Regions from separate parts of the Burkholderia metallica genome, predicted to be linked through region 1. Evidence: riboswitches for the same ligand, from Rfam matches in the RefSeq annotation. Region 1 holds a riboswitch; the other holds the start of a gene.
The links. Region 1 has a riboswitch for manganese ahead of WJ16_RS04735 (TMEM165/GDT1 family protein). Riboswitches for the same ligand answer to the same signal wherever they lie in the genome.

Region 2: another riboswitch for manganese. It lies ahead of WJ16_RS21280 (sodium:calcium antiporter); the one in region 1 lies ahead of WJ16_RS04735 (TMEM165/GDT1 family protein).

The regions. Positions count from the first base shown of each region.
Region 1 is NZ_CP013401.1:1,042,734-1,050,078, reverse strand. Features, by position in the region: gene guaD (guanine deaminase) at 1-872, shown strand, start outside; yybP-ykoY riboswitch at 1,035-1,172, shown strand; gene WJ16_RS04735 (TMEM165/GDT1 family protein) at 1,251-1,823, shown strand; gene WJ16_RS04730 (DUF4136 domain-containing protein) at 1,878-2,576, opposite strand; gene pepN (aminopeptidase N) at 2,764-5,457, shown strand; gene WJ16_RS04720 (class 1 fructose-bisphosphatase) at 5,737-6,750, shown strand; tRNA gene WJ16_RS04715 (tRNA-Thr) at 6,959-7,034, shown strand; gene WJ16_RS04710 (helix-turn-helix transcriptional regulator) at 7,205-7,345, shown strand, end outside.
Region 2 is NZ_CP013403.1:312,973-320,317, reverse strand. Features, by position in the region: gene WJ16_RS21290 (S10 family serine carboxypeptidase-like protein) at 1-925, opposite strand, end outside; gene WJ16_RS21285 (hypothetical protein) at 1,652-1,852, shown strand; yybP-ykoY riboswitch at 1,857-2,025, shown strand; gene WJ16_RS21280 (sodium:calcium antiporter) at 2,094-3,104, shown strand; gene WJ16_RS21275 (glutathione binding-like protein) at 3,120-3,758, opposite strand; gene WJ16_RS21270 (winged helix-turn-helix transcriptional regulator) at 3,896-4,288, shown strand; gene WJ16_RS21265 (hypothetical protein) at 4,340-4,708, shown strand; gene WJ16_RS21260 (MFS transporter) at 4,928-6,313, shown strand; gene WJ16_RS21255 (C45 family autoproteolytic acyltransferase/hydolase) at 6,372-7,345, opposite strand, start outside.

The sequences.
Region 1 (7,345 bases):
ATGCACGCGACCTGCGGATGATCGCCGGCAAGGTGCTGATGGACCGCAACTGCCCCGAATTCCTGCGCGACACCGCGCAATCGGGCTATGACGACAGCGCCGAGCTGATCGATCGCTGGCACGGCAAGGGCCGCCAGATGTACGCGCTCACGCCGCGCTTCGCGCCGACGTCGACCGAGGCGCAGCTCGAGGCATGCGGCGAACTCGCGCGCCGCCATCCGGACGTGTTCGTGCAGAGCCACGTCGCGGAAAACGTCGACGAGGTGAAATGGGTGGCCGAACTGTTCCCCGGCCATCGCAGCTACCTCGACATCTACGATCGCTACGGGCTGCTGCGTCCGCGCGCGGTGTACGGCCACTGCATCCACCTCGACGACGAGGACCGCCGCCGGATGGCCGAGACGCGCACCGTCGTCGCGCACTGCCCGACGTCGAACTTCTTCCTCGGCAGCGGGCTGTTCGACTTCGACAAGGCCGGCGAATACGACGTGCCCGTCACGCTCGCGACCGACGTCGGCGGCGGCACGTCGTTCTCGATGCTGCAGACGATGAACGAGGCGCACAAGGTCGCGCGACTGTCGGGCCACCACCTGACGGCGATGCGGATGTTCTGGCTCGCGACGGCCGGCGCCGCGCAGGCGCTCGACCTCGCCGATACGGTCGGCACGCTCGCGCCGCGCACCGAAGCCGACTTCGTCGTGCTCGATCCGCAGGCCACCCCGCTGCTCGCGCGCCGCACGAAGCGGGCGGATTCGCTCGAGGAGCTGCTGTTCGCGTTCGCGCTGCTCGGCGACGATCGCGCGGTGTACCGCACCTATGCGGCCGGCAACCTCGTGCATGAGCGCGGCGCCGCGCGCCGCCCCGCCGCGTAACGGCCTGCCGGGGGGCGTGTCGCGGCAGGCTCGGGCGTCCACCGCGGGTAGCCGTGCTTGCCGGCGCTGCCGTCCGGCGGTCGAAGGCAGCCGCGCGTCGCCCCGCCCCCAGGCACCCCGTCGCGCGGCCGCTTTTCCGCGCGCGACACGTCGTGCTAAAATCCGCCGCTCATTGGGGAGTAGCCGCTCCGCTCGATGCCACGCGCCCCCGGCGCGCATCGTGACGGAGGCGTCCGTCAACAGACTTGGCCGTACGGCCATGGCGGACGCAGCCACCTGGGCCTGGCGAGACCGATGGTTCACAGTGCGCCGCATCAGGGCCCGGCGCACCGTGGATCGTCGCTCGCACGCACAACACCGGCCCGTGGATCCCCATACGTGTCCCAAGCCTTCCTGATCTCCACCGGCGCCGTCGCGCTCGCCGAAATCGGCGACAAGACCCAACTGCTTTCCCTCGTCCTGGCCGCGCGCTATCGCAAGCCGGTGCCGATCATTCTCGGCGTGCTCGTCGCGACGCTGGTGAACCACGGCTTCGCCGGCGCACTTGGCGAATGGCTCGGCGTGCTCGTCACGCCGTCGATCATGCGCTGGGCGCTCGCGTTCTCGTTCATTGCGATGGGATTGTGGATCCTCGTGCCGGACAAGCTCGACGCCGACGAAGCCAATGCCACCCGTTCGCGGCTGGGCGTGTTCGGGGCGACCCTCGTCGCGTTCTTCCTCGCGGAGATGGGCGACAAGACGCAGATCGCGACCGTCGCGCTGGCCGCGCGCTTCCAGGACTACATCGGTGTCGTGGCCGGCACGACGTTCGGGATGATGCTCGCGAACGTGCCCGCGATCCTGCTCGGCGACCGCTTCGCTCACCGGCTGCCGACCAAGCTCGTGCACGGCATCGCGGCCGTGCTGTTCGTCGTGCTCGGCGCGCTGGCGCTGCTGGGCGTCGGGACCTGACGGGAAGGAAGATGGCGGGCGCGGCCGAACGGCCGCGCCAAGACTGACGTTGCGTTATTTCGCGGCGGCGGCGCCCGAAGCCGGTGCCGCCGGCACCGCGCGCTCGTTCGCGGCCGGCGCGGCCGGGCCGCCGCGCTTGTCGACCGGCAGCCGGACCGAGCGGACCGAGCCGTTCGACAGCGGGAAATCGGCGAGCGCGCTGCGCGCGAGGAACGGCATCGCATACAGCAGCGTGCCGTTGTCGCCGGTCGTGCGCGCGGACACGTTGTACACCTCCTTGCCCGTCGCGCGCTCCGTGATCCGGATGCCGAGCGTGTAGTCGAACACCTGGTACGTCTGCGCGACATAGCCGGCCGGCATCGGCCCCCAGGGCCCCCACGGGCCCCACGGCCCGCGTCGCCAGTATGGCCCGGGCGCGAACCACGGATCGTAGTAGACGGGCTGCGGCACCGTCACGAGATCGCTGCCGACCGAATAGGTCAGCCCGACCAGATACCGCGCCTGCGCCTGAGGCACCTGCCGGAACGCATACGCGGACAGCTCGTTCGCGACGATCGGTTCGTAAGTCGATTGCTCGATGCTGTTCTTCTGCGCGTCGGTGCGCGTGAACGCATAGGTGCGTGTCGCGTCGCTGCCGCTCCAGTCGGAGAAGGCCGTGACCTGGGTCGTCACGTAGCTGGTGCAGCCGGTCAGCAGCGCCACGCACAACACCGCCGCCCAGCCCGCACCGCGTCGAATCCATTCGCGTTTCATGTCGATCCTCTTCGATCCGTCACCCGTTCGTCGCACCGCGCGAACCGTAACGGGATGCCGATAATACGCGGACTCCCGGAACCGGTAAAAAGTTCGCCCGGCACACCGCCGCAAGCCTTTGTACAATGACCCGGTTCGCCTGGCCCGCACGACGGGCCCGTCCCCCACTCCACCGATCTCGACGACCATGTCCGACAACGCCTCCTCTACCGTGATCCGCCGCGCCGACTACACGCCGCCGGCCTTCCTCATCGACTCCGTCGCGCTCGAATTCGATCTCGCGCCGGCCCGTACGATCGTCAGGAATACGATGCGCGTGCGCCGCAATCCGGATGCCGCGCCCGTACCGCACCTGGAGCTGATGGGCGAAGCGCTCGAATTCCTCGGCGCACGCGTGGATGGCGCGCCGCACGGCGCCGTACGTGCGCACGAACACGGGCTGACCGTCGAGAACGTCCCCGACGCCTTCGAGCTGACGCTCGAAAGCGCGTGCGCACCCGACCAGAATACGACGCTGTCGGGCCTCTACGTGTCGAGCGGCAACTTCTTCACGCAGTGCGAAGCCGAAGGATTCCGTCGCATCACCTACTTCCTCGATCGCCCGGACGTGATGGCGTCGTACACGGTGACGCTGCGCGCCGACAAGGCCGCGTACCCGGTGCTGCTGTCGAACGGCAACCTCGTCGATTCGGGCGACCTGCCCGACGGCCGCCACTTCGCGAAATGGGAAGACCCGTTCCGCAAGCCGAGCTACCTGTTCGCGCTGGTCGCGGGCAAGCTCGTCGCGATCGAGGAAACGATCACGACCGGCTCGGGCAAGGAAAAGCTGCTGCAGGTCTGGGTCGAACCGGCCGACCTCGACAAGACGCGTCACGCGATGGACTCGCTGATCCACTCGATCCGCTGGGACGAAAAGCGCTTCGGCCTCGAGCTCGATCTCGACCGCTTCATGATCGTCGCGGTCGGCGATTTCAACATGGGCGCGATGGAGAACAAGGGGCTCAACATCTTCAACACGAAGTACGTGCTGGCGAACCCGGAAACCGCGACCGACACCGATTTCGCGAACATCGAATCGGTGGTCGGCCACGAATACTTCCACAACTGGACCGGCAACCGCGTGACCTGCCGCGACTGGTTCCAGCTGAGCCTGAAGGAAGGGCTGACCGTGTTCCGCGACCAGGAATTCTCGGCCGACATGGCCGCGGGCGACGACGTCGACTCGGCGGCCCGCGCGGTCAAGCGCATCGAGGACGTGCGCGTGCTGCGCCAGCTCCAGTTCGCCGAGGATGCGGGCCCGATGGCGCACCCGGTGCGCCCGGAGAGCTACGTCGAGATCAACAACTTCTACACGATGACCGTCTACGAGAAGGGCTCGGAAGTCGTGCGGATGTACCAGACGCTGTTCGGCCGCGACGGCTTTCGCAAGGGGATGGACCTGTACTTCAAGCGTCATGACGGGCACGCCGTGACCTGCGACGACTTCCGGCACGCGATGGCCGATGCGAACGGGCGCGACCTCGCGCAGTTCGAGCGCTGGTACAGTCAGGCCGGCACGCCGCGCGTGTCGGTGCGTACCGCGTACGACGCGGCCGCGCGCCGCTATACGGTGACGCTCGCGCAGGGCTACGGCGACGGATCGCCGGCCGCGCGCGAAACGCAACAGGGGCCGCTCCTGATTCCGTTCGCGATCGGCCTGATTGGCCGCGACGGCCGCGACCTGCCGCTGCGCCTCGACGGCGAAGCCGCCGCCGCGGGCACGACGCGCGTGCTCGACTTCACCGATACCGAGCAGACCTTCACGTTCGTCGACGTGCCGGAACAACCGCTGCCGTCGCTGCTGCGCAATTTCTCGTCGCCGGTGATCGTCGAGTACGACTACAGCGACGACGACCTCGCGTTCCTGCTCGCGCACGACAGCGATCCGTTCAACCGCTGGGAAGCCGGCCAGCGTCTCGCCACCCGCGCGCTGCTGACGCTCGCCGCGCGTGCCGCCGCGAACCAGCCGCTCACGCTCGGCGAAAACTTCGTCGCCGCGTTCCGCCGCGTGCTGACCGACGAAACACTGTCGCCGGCGTTCCGCGAACTCGCGTTGACGCTGCCGTCGGAAACCTACCTGGCCGACCAGATGGCGGAAGCCGATCCGGCCGCCGTGCATCGCGCGCGCCAGTTCGTGCGCCGCCAGCTCGCCACCGCGCTGCGCGCCGACTGGCTCGCCGCCTACGAGCAGCACCAGACGCCCGGCGCCTACGCGCCGACGCCGGAAGCCTCCGGCCGCCGTGCGCTGAAGAACCTCGCGCTCGCGTATCTCGCCGAACTCGAGGATCCGGCCGACGCGGTGCGCGTCGCGACCGCGCAATACGATGCGGCAAACAACATGACCGATCGCGCGGCGGCGCTCGGCGCGCTGCTGTCCGCCTCGGCCGCCGGCACGAATGAGCCGGCCGAGCGCGCGCTCGACGATTTCTACCGCCGCTTCGAGAAGGAAGCGCTGGTGATCGACAAGTGGTTCGCGATGCAGGCCGCGCAACGCGGTACGCCCGCGCAGCCGACGCTCGCGAAGGTCCGCAAGCTGATGGCCCACCCCGCGTTCAACCTGAAGAATCCGAACCGCGCGCGCTCGCTGATCTTCAGCTTCTGCGCCGCCAATCCCGCGCAGTTCCACGCGGCAGACGGTTCGGGCTACGCGTTCTGGGCCGAACAGGTGCTCGCGCTCGACGCGATCAACCCGCAGGTCGCGGCGCGCCTCGCCCGCTCACTCGAACTGTGGCGCCGCTTCACGCCCGCGCTGCGCGACCGGATGCGCGAAGCGCTCGAGCAGGTCGCCGCCGGTGCGAAATCGCGCGACGTGCGGGAGATCGTCGAGAAAGCGCTCGCGTAACGCCGTCGCCCGCGTTTCGCACGCGCGATACAGCCGGTGCCGCCACGCGCGGCACCGGCTTTTTATTGCGCAAGCCCTTCGGGAACCGCACGCGATCGCGGGGTCGGACCGCGCGGCCCGCCGCCGCTGCCGAGACACGCCCCGCGCGTCTTCACCACCGGAAACCGGGCCGGTTCGGCCGCCCGGCCGTGTAACCGGACGAAAAAACCCGGCGGTGCGGGAGGCGCGACGGGTAAAATTGCGGCCATTCAAGGATTCTTTGGCCTTTCGGAGTCTGTCATGTCCATTGCCCGCCGCACCACGCTGTCGAAGTTCCTGATCGAACAGCAACGTGAGACCAACAACCTCCCTGCCGACCTGCGCCTGCTGATCGAAGTCGTCGCCCGCGCGTGCAAGGCGATCAGCTACAACGTGTCGAAGGGCGCGCTCGGCGAAGCGCTCGGCACCGCCGGCAGCGAGAACGTCCAGGGCGAAGTGCAGAAGAAGCTCGACATCCTGTCGAACGAAATCCTGCTCGACGCGAACGAATGGGGCGGCAACCTCGCCGCGATGGCGTCGGAAGAAATGGAAACGTTCTTCCCGATCCCGGCGAACTACCCGCGCGGCGAATACCTGCTCGTGTTCGATCCGCTCGACGGCTCGTCGAACATCGACGTGAACGTGTCGATCGGCACGATCTTCTCGGTGCTGCGCTGCCCGGACGGCAAGCAGGCCACCGAGGAGTCGTTCCTGCAGCCGGGCACGCAGCAGGTCGCGGCCGGCTACGCGGTGTACGGCCCGCAGACGGTGTTCGTGCTGACGACCGGCAACGGCGTGAACTGCTTCACGCTCGACCGCGAAGTCGGCTCGTGGGTGCTCACGCAGAGCAACATGCAGATCCCGGCCGATACGCGCGAATATGCGATCAACGCGTCGAACGCACGCCACTGGTACGACCCGGTCAAGCGCTACGTCGACGAACTGAACGCCGGCAAGGACGGCCCGCGCGGCGACAACTTCAACATGCGCTGGATCGCCTCGATGGTCGCCGACGTGCACCGGATCCTGAACCGCGGCGGCATCTTCATGTATCCGGCCGACAAGCGCACGCCCGATCGTCCGGGCAAGCTGCGCCTGATGTACGAAGCGAACCCGATGTCGTTCATCGTCGAACAGGCAGGCGGCGCCGCGACGACCGGCACGCAGCGCATCATGGACGTTCAGCCGACGGGTCTGCATCAGCGCGTGCCGGTGTTCCTCGGTTCGAAGAACGAAGTCGAGCGCGTGACGGCCTACCATCAGGAAAATCAATAAATTTGCACTGCAGCACTAGACAGTGCCGCGCGACGTACGTACAATCGCGCCTCTCGATGTGACCCCAACGGATCGCATCGCAGTGAAACGAAGCGGGAAGTCCGCCGAGTCGATGGGTTTCGCGAAAACAGCAGCAGCAAGCTGAAAAAATTTCGCAAAACCTATTGCCAAAGTCTCAGACTTCACCATATAATTTCGTTTCTCTGATGCCGGTGTAGCTCAGTTGGTAGAGCAGCGCATTCGTAATGCGAAGGTCGTAGGTTCGACTCCTATCTCCGGCACCAAGTCATAAAGGGCTGACAAGCATGCTTGTCAGCCCTTTTCTCATTCCGGGCGCCGAATCGTGCGTCACCCTCCTTCCGCACCGGTCCGCTCCGCTTGCGGGCATCACCCGACTCCCCCGCCGCACCCCGCCGATTACAATCGACGCACCCTCCCGCCCTTTCCGAGCATCATGCGCACCTGGCGTCTCGAGCGACCGAACCTCACCGGGCAACTGGATGTGTCCCGCGCGACGCGCCTCGTCGCCGCGATCGGCGGCAACGAGCCGAACGCCTTCGCGGCCGAAGTGCTGAGATTGTTCGACGACGCGCTG
Region 2 (7,345 bases), on a different replicon from region 1:
GCAGCAGCCCTTCCGTCGACTGCGTGATCGCGACCGCCTCCACCGCATCCGCGAAGTAGTTCAGGATCGCCGACTGCAGCACGATGCCCGTCAGGTGCACGCCGGCCGATTCGAGCGCGAGCGCGAGCATGTCGGTACGCGGCGTGCCGTACGATTCGCCGTACAGGTAGATCGGCGACGTGCCGCGGCTGTTGACGTTCAGGTAGCGCTGGATGAAGTCGCGCATGATGTTCACGTCCGCATCGGAACCCCAGTACTTCTGGTTGGTGTTCGGCAACACGGCTTCCGACAGCCCGGTGCCGGGCGGGTCGATGAACACGAGGTCGGTGGTATCGATCAGGCTTTCGGCGTTGTCGACGAGCGGATAGTTCGGCCAGTTGCTGCCGAACAGCGGATCGGGCGTGGCGACGCGGGTCGGCGCGAACGAGCCGAGCCGCAGCCAGATCGACGACGAGCCGGGGCCGCCGTTGTAGACGAACGTGACGGGGCGCGGCTTGCCGTTCGTGCTCGGCGCGGTGTACGCGACATACGACATCGACGCTTCCGCATTGCCGTTCGCGTCCTGCGCGGTCAGGTGGCCGGTGGTCGTCGTGTAGTTGACGGTCGTGCCGCCGTTCTTCCACTGGTAATGCATGACGGCCGCTTTCTCGGACACCTGCGCGGGCGCGAGGCCGTCTGTCGCATTCATCGAATACGCGACCGGGTCGACGTAAGGCTGGTTGGCCGGCGTCTGCGCGCCGGCCGCCTGTTGCGCGCCGGCCTGTGCGCTGGCGGTGGCTTGCGCGAGGCTCGACGCGCCGACGGACGACGAATCGTCGCCGCCGCACGCCGCGAGCGCCAAGGTCATGACGGTCAATGCACCTAGCCCGGCCAACCGGCCGTGACGGCCACGGCGGCTGCCGGTACAGCTCCTGTCTGGTTTCATCTCTGTCCTTTGGTTCGGATACCGCTTCACACAGGCCGCCAACGCCTGCGAAACGCGCAGACCGACCCGCCACTCGCGTTGCACGGTCGGCAGTCGGCGGTTGGGGATTGGACTTCTAAGAGACTGAACTTGATACAGACACAGCAAACTGCTGGCGAGATTGGTGCTCGGACGCCCCCTGCAGTTTGGACAACTTTTATATGACCCAAATTTACGACAACACAAAAATAGGCGGTGCTGCGCCGCGTTGTCAAAGATCATTCGGATATTAAAAATCCCGCGATAATGCTAACGGCGGACAGTGTCTGCCAATTGAAAGAAAGCGGGATTATTTGTGCGTTGCGGGCTTTATCGGCAATCATTCGCCGGAATCGGCGCTTTTGCCGTATGGAACGGAATCCTTTGCCGGCGTTGATGCAGCGCCTCGCAAGCCTTCAGATCGCCGGGATTATTCTTTCATTTTAATTATCAGCGACCGATTAATTCGGCATGACGGCAGGCATGGAACGCCATTCAATGATTCGAGCGCTTCAATCGTTATTCGATCATGGCGCCGATTCGCGCGACGCCATCCATAAAATACCGATTTCTGCCATTCCGTAAAAATTCAGCGGCATTATTTACCCGCGACACGCGCGGCCGGCCGCGGTGCGACGACGCGCGGCATGCAAACCCGCCGCACCGCAGATCACGCGGTCGCGTACGCGCACGACCGAAGCATACGAAGTGCCGATCGGTTCGAACGGCGAGGAGTGCGAACGGTTGGATGCTTCGCAGCAGATGATCGAAAACGACACGTACGTGACGCCGCCGCGCGCACGCCGCTTGCTACCCCGCACGTCGCAAGCATCCGCCACGCCCGCGCGTTCCCCGCACGACGAACGGGGACCGAAGCGCAAGCTTGCCGAAAGCGACCCGCTCGGCTAGACTGCTTTCCGTCTTTGGGGAGTAGCCTGCTTTCCGCCCCCGGAAAGCGAACGCGTCAACACACTCGGCCTGCGGCCGTGGCGCGTTCGGCCTGATCGGCTTGGCGAGACCATGGGCGCATCGCGTCGTTCCTGGTCGGACGTCGGCGGATGTGCCATGGTTCGTCAGCGTCCGACCACGGAGTCCCCATGTTCGTCCCCGCTCTCTCCTCACATGCCGCCGCTGCCTGCGGAGGTGCCGCATGACCTTGATGTTCGTCGAACTGGCGTTCATGCTGGTCGTCATCCTCGTCGCCGCCGAAGTCTTCACCAATGCGCTCGAACATCTCGGCGAACGTCTGAAGATTTCCGAAGGCGTCACCGGGTCGCTGTTCGCGGCCGTCGGCACCGCACTGCCCGAAACGATGGTGCCGCTGCTCGCGCTGGCGGGCGGCACCGCGAACCAGGCCGTGAACGAGGAGATCGGCGTCGGCGCGATTCTCGGCGCGCCGCTGATGCTCGCGACGCTCACCACGTTCCTGATGACGCTCGCGGTGATCCGCTCGCGCGGGCTGCGCGGCACGATCGCGCCCGAACGCACGGGCTTCGTGCGCGACATGAACACCTTCCTCGCCGCGTTCTCGCTCGCCACCGTCGCGATGTTCGTTCCGCATCACAACTGGGCCGTGCGCGGGCTGCTCGCGGTGATGCTGGTCGGCATCTACGTGATGTACGTCGTGGTGACGTTCCGCGCGTCGAGCCAGCTCGTCGATGCCGGGCACGGCACCGAGGCGCCGCATGCGATGTTCCTGGCGCGTACGGGCCTGCCGACCAACCTGGCGACCATCGCGCTGCAATTGTTGCTCGGCGTCGCGCTGCTGGTCGGCGGTGCGAAGGGTTTCATTCACGGCGTGGAAGGCGTGTCGCACGCGCTCGGCGTGTCGGCACTGCTGCTGTCGCTGATCATCGTGCCGATCGCGACGGAATTGCCGGAAAAGATCAACAGCGTGCTGTGGATTCGCCGCGGGAAGGATACGCTCGCGTTCGGCAACATCACCGGCGCGATGGTGTTCCAGGGCACGCTGCTGCCGGCGATCGGCATCATGCTGACGCCGTGGGAGCCGCGCCCCGAAGTGCTGACCGGCGTGATCATCACGCTCGCGGCGGCCGTGTGGCTGCGCATCAATGCGCGCACGCGCGGGCTCGCGGTGTGGGCGTTGCTCGCGAACGGCGCGGGCTATGCGGCGTACCTGGTGCTGGCGCTGACGCGCTGAACGCGTCGGGCTGTGTCAAGCCGCGTTCGGCCGCGCGTCGGCCTGCAGCACCCGCTGCACCGCCGGCCGCGCCCGCACCCGCTCGTACCACGCGCGCAGATGCGCATACCGGGTGAGGTCGATATCCGCGTGGTACACGGAGCGCATCCATACGGCCTTGCCCCAGCCTGTCAGCGCGAACAGGTACGCATCGGCGACCGTGAACGTGTCGCCCGTCAGGAACGCGTTGCCGTCAAGCTGGCGGTCGATCCACGCAAAGCGACTGTCGAGCTTCGTTCTCGCCGGGTCGACGTACTGCCCCGCCTGCACCGCATACAGCAGCGGAATGAAACCCTTGTGGATTTCCGCGGAGAGGAAGTTCAGCCACTCCATCAGCCGATAGCGGGCGAGCGTGCCGTACGCGGGCGCAAGTGCGGCGTGCGGACACAGATCCGCGAGATACTGCGCGATCGCCGGCCCTTCGCGCAGCAGCGTGCCGTCGTCGAGTTCGAGCAGCGGCACGTAGCCGAGTTCGGTCACGTCGTAGTAGTTGCGTCCGTCCTCGAGCACATGCTTGCGCGGGTCGACCTTGACGATCTCCGCGTCGAGGCCGCCTTCGCGCAGCACGATGCAGATGGCCTGCGAACAGCTGCCGGGAGCGTGATAGAGCTTCATGCGTGTCCTTCGTTTCGTTGTCCGTGTATCGATTCGCCGCGACGCGGGCGCTACTATCTCGCATCGGCGCAGCGCCGGGAAGACGGCAGTCGTTTGTGCCGTAGTCACAAAAAATTTACCGACCGGGGTTCAGCAGGATGAAAACGAGTGCGACAGGATGTTCCGTTGAAGAAGCGATGCGCCTGCTCGGCGGCCGTTGGCGGCTGCTGCTGGTGTCGTACCTGCTCGACGGGCCGCGGCGCTTCAGCGACCTGCGGCGCGACATGCCCGGCATCTCGCAGCGGATGCTGACGCTCGACCTGCGCGCGCTGGAAGACGCAGGGCTCGTGCGGCGCACCGTCTATCCGGAAGTGCCGGTGCGGGTCGAGTACGATCTGAGCGCGGACGGCGACCGGCTGCGGCCGGTGGTCGACGTGATGCGCGAATTCGGGCTGTGGCTGAAGGCGCGCGATGCCGATGCGCCGTGCGATGCCGCTTCGACGCCCGACGCCGCGACTGCGATCGAAACGGCAACCCGCTCCCCCCGATAACCCCGATAACCCCGATAACCCCGATAACCCATTACCCAGGAACCCCCGTTCATGGAACTCCATGCCACCATCGGCGCGGCAACGTCCGACCTCGACGACGACGACAGCTTCGCCAACATCTACTGCCACGATGCGGAGCAGGACTATTGCTTCGCGCTGTCGCGCTTTCCGGACGACGCGCTGATCGAGGTGATGGTGCGCGACCAGATCAACGCGCGCGTGAAGGATCTGTCGGTGCGCCTGACCGACACCGCGATCGTCGTCGAACTCGAACCCGCCGTCGCCGCACGGCTCGACGGCCACACGCGCTACGTGATCCATCTCGCGCCCGGCCAGTACGATCCGGTCGCACTGCGCGCCGCGCTGAAGGAAATCTTCGTCGGCAAGAGCGGTTACCAGGACGACACCGCACCCAGCTAGGCATCGCCGGCCCGTTCATCCCCGCCGTCGCTCCCGCGCCTGCCCGTGACGTGCTCGTCGCCCTTTCCCACATAGTGAGCGCGTGACGTCCCATTAATAGGGATGCCTGTTCAAATGTTGACGCACCGCGCGCCACGGCTCTAACGTTCGCTCCAACGCCATTCGATCCGGCCGCCCCGCTCGCGGGCGACGGCCGGGCACAGAACACAGGAGACGACCGTGGCCCCTTCCGCGTCACGCACCCATGCCAACCCGCCGGAACGACAGCCCGCCCACGCCGGCGCCGCGTCCGACGCCGCCGCCCGCGCGCCCGCGGCACAGACCGCGCAGCCGAGCCGCAAGCGCCTGCTGATCCTCGCGCTGCTGTTCGTCACCGTCGTGATCAACTATCTCGACCGCAGCAACCTGTCGATCGCCGCGCCCGCGCTGTTCAAGGAGCTGAATATCGATCCGGTGCGCGCGGGCCTCGTGTTCTCCGCGTTCGGCTGGACCTATGCGCTGATGCAGATTCCGGGCGGCTGGCTCGTCGACAAGGTGTCGCCGCGCATGCTGTATGCGGGCGCGCTCGCGCTGTGGTCGGCCGCGACGCTGCTGCTCGGTTTCGCGGGTTCGTTCGTCGGGCTGATCGTGCTGCGCCTCGCGGTCGGCGCGCTCGAAGCGCCGGCCTATCCGATCAACAACCGCGTGGTGACGACCTGGTTCCCGACCCGCGAACGCGCGAGCGCGATCGGCGGCTACACGTCGGGCCAGTTCGTCGGCCTCGCGTTCCTCACGCCGGTGCTCGCGTGGCTGCAGGTGCATCTCGGCTGGCACATGGTGTTCGTCGCGACCGGCCTTGCCGGCATCGCATGGGCCGCGATCTGGTATGCGGTGTATCGCGAGCCGCGCGCGTTCCGTGGCGTCAACGCGGCCGAGATCGCGCTGATCCGCGACGGCGGCGGGCTCGTCGATCTCGAGGACCGCGTCGCGGCGCGCAGCGAGCGCGCACCGTCGACGTGGCGCGACCTCGGCGTCGTGCTCGGCCGACGCAAGCTGTGGGGCATCTACCTCGGCCAGTTCGCGCTGAACTCGACGCTGTGGTTCTTCCTCACGTGGTTCCCGACCTACCTCGTCAAGTATCGCGGCATGGACTTCATCAAGTCGGGCTTCCTCGCGTCGCTGCCGTTCCTCGCCGCGTTCGTCGGCGTGCTGTGCTCGGGCGTGCTGTCGGACTGGCTGATGCGCCGCGGCGCGTCGCAGGGCTTCGCGCGCAAGCTGCCGATCATCTCGGGGCTGCTGATCTCGACCTGCATCATCGGTGCGAACTACGTGACGTCGACGGGCTGGGTGATCGCGTTCATGACGATCGCGTTCTTCGGCAACGGCTTCGCGTCGATCACGTGGTCGCTCGTGTCGGGGCTCGCGCCCGCGCGGCTGCTCGGCCTCACGGGCGGCGTGTTCAACCTGATCGGCAACCTGTCGGCGATCGCCACGCCGATCGTGATCGGCCTGCTCGTGGACGGCGCGGACTTCTCGCGCGCGATCACCTACATCGCCGCAATGGCGCTTGCCGGCAGCCTGTCGTACGGGTTGCTGGTCGGCAAGGTCGAACGCATCGACGCATGAGCGTGCGCGCGGCACGGGCGGGCCGCCCACGCCGCGCGGCCGGCCCGCATCCGGCGGATCAGAACCGCTGAAACCCGTCGCGCGCGAGCGCGTACGGCGTGCCGGCCACGTAGTCGAGCACGCACGCGTCGGTATCGATGCCGACGGTCAGCAGCGTTTCCCAGCGCTCGGTGTCGGGCATCGACAGGTCCGGATGAAAGCACACCACCGCCTGGTCGCCGGCCGCCCCGCACATCGCCGCCGCGCGCGCACGCACGTCGGTGCCCGTCATCCCGCTCACGACGTCGTTCAGGTACGCGAAGCGTTCGCGCGTGGTCGAGCTGTCGGGCATGCACTCGCCGCCGCTCAACGCGCGATCGAGGAAGTGGTTCGTATGCAGCAGCCAGCCGTCCGGACGCGGCACCACCACGCCGACGCCCGACGGGCTCAGCTCGATGCTCGCCGCGCGCGGGTTCGCGTCGTGCCGCGTGAACACGGTCAGCACCGTCGATGCGCTCACGCGCGCGGTGCGCGCGATGTCGATCGCTTCCTGCACCGTCGTCGCGTCTTCGAGCAGCCGTCGCGCGATCGCGTGCACGGGCACGCCCGCGCTGTCGTTGTCGCTCGCGTGATGCAGGATGTTGAAGTGCAGCCCGAGCCCCGCGTCGTTCACGCCGAGTTTCGCGAGCATCCCGCATTCGGTGAACAGCTTGACGGTGCGGCCGTGCGGCGTGGCGAACCGCATCAGCAGCCCCTGCGGCGCGAGGCTGTCGTGCCAGTCCCACGTCTGCAGCGTGCGCGGTGCGTGCGGGCCGGCCGGCGCGTAGACCGTCGTCGAGCACTCGCCTTCGGCCGACGCGGGCGCGGTGGCGAGAATCTCGGTGCGCGCGTTCAGGCACGCGAGCTGCCAGCGCGGCAGGTCGACGCCGTCGGCGATCGCGTCGACTTCGGCGGCCAGACGCGGGCACCACGCGCCGAGCGCGGCGACGCTCGCTTCGCCGATCTCCCGCGCCCGCTGCGGCGCGATGCCGAGCTTCGGGAAGAACGCGAGAT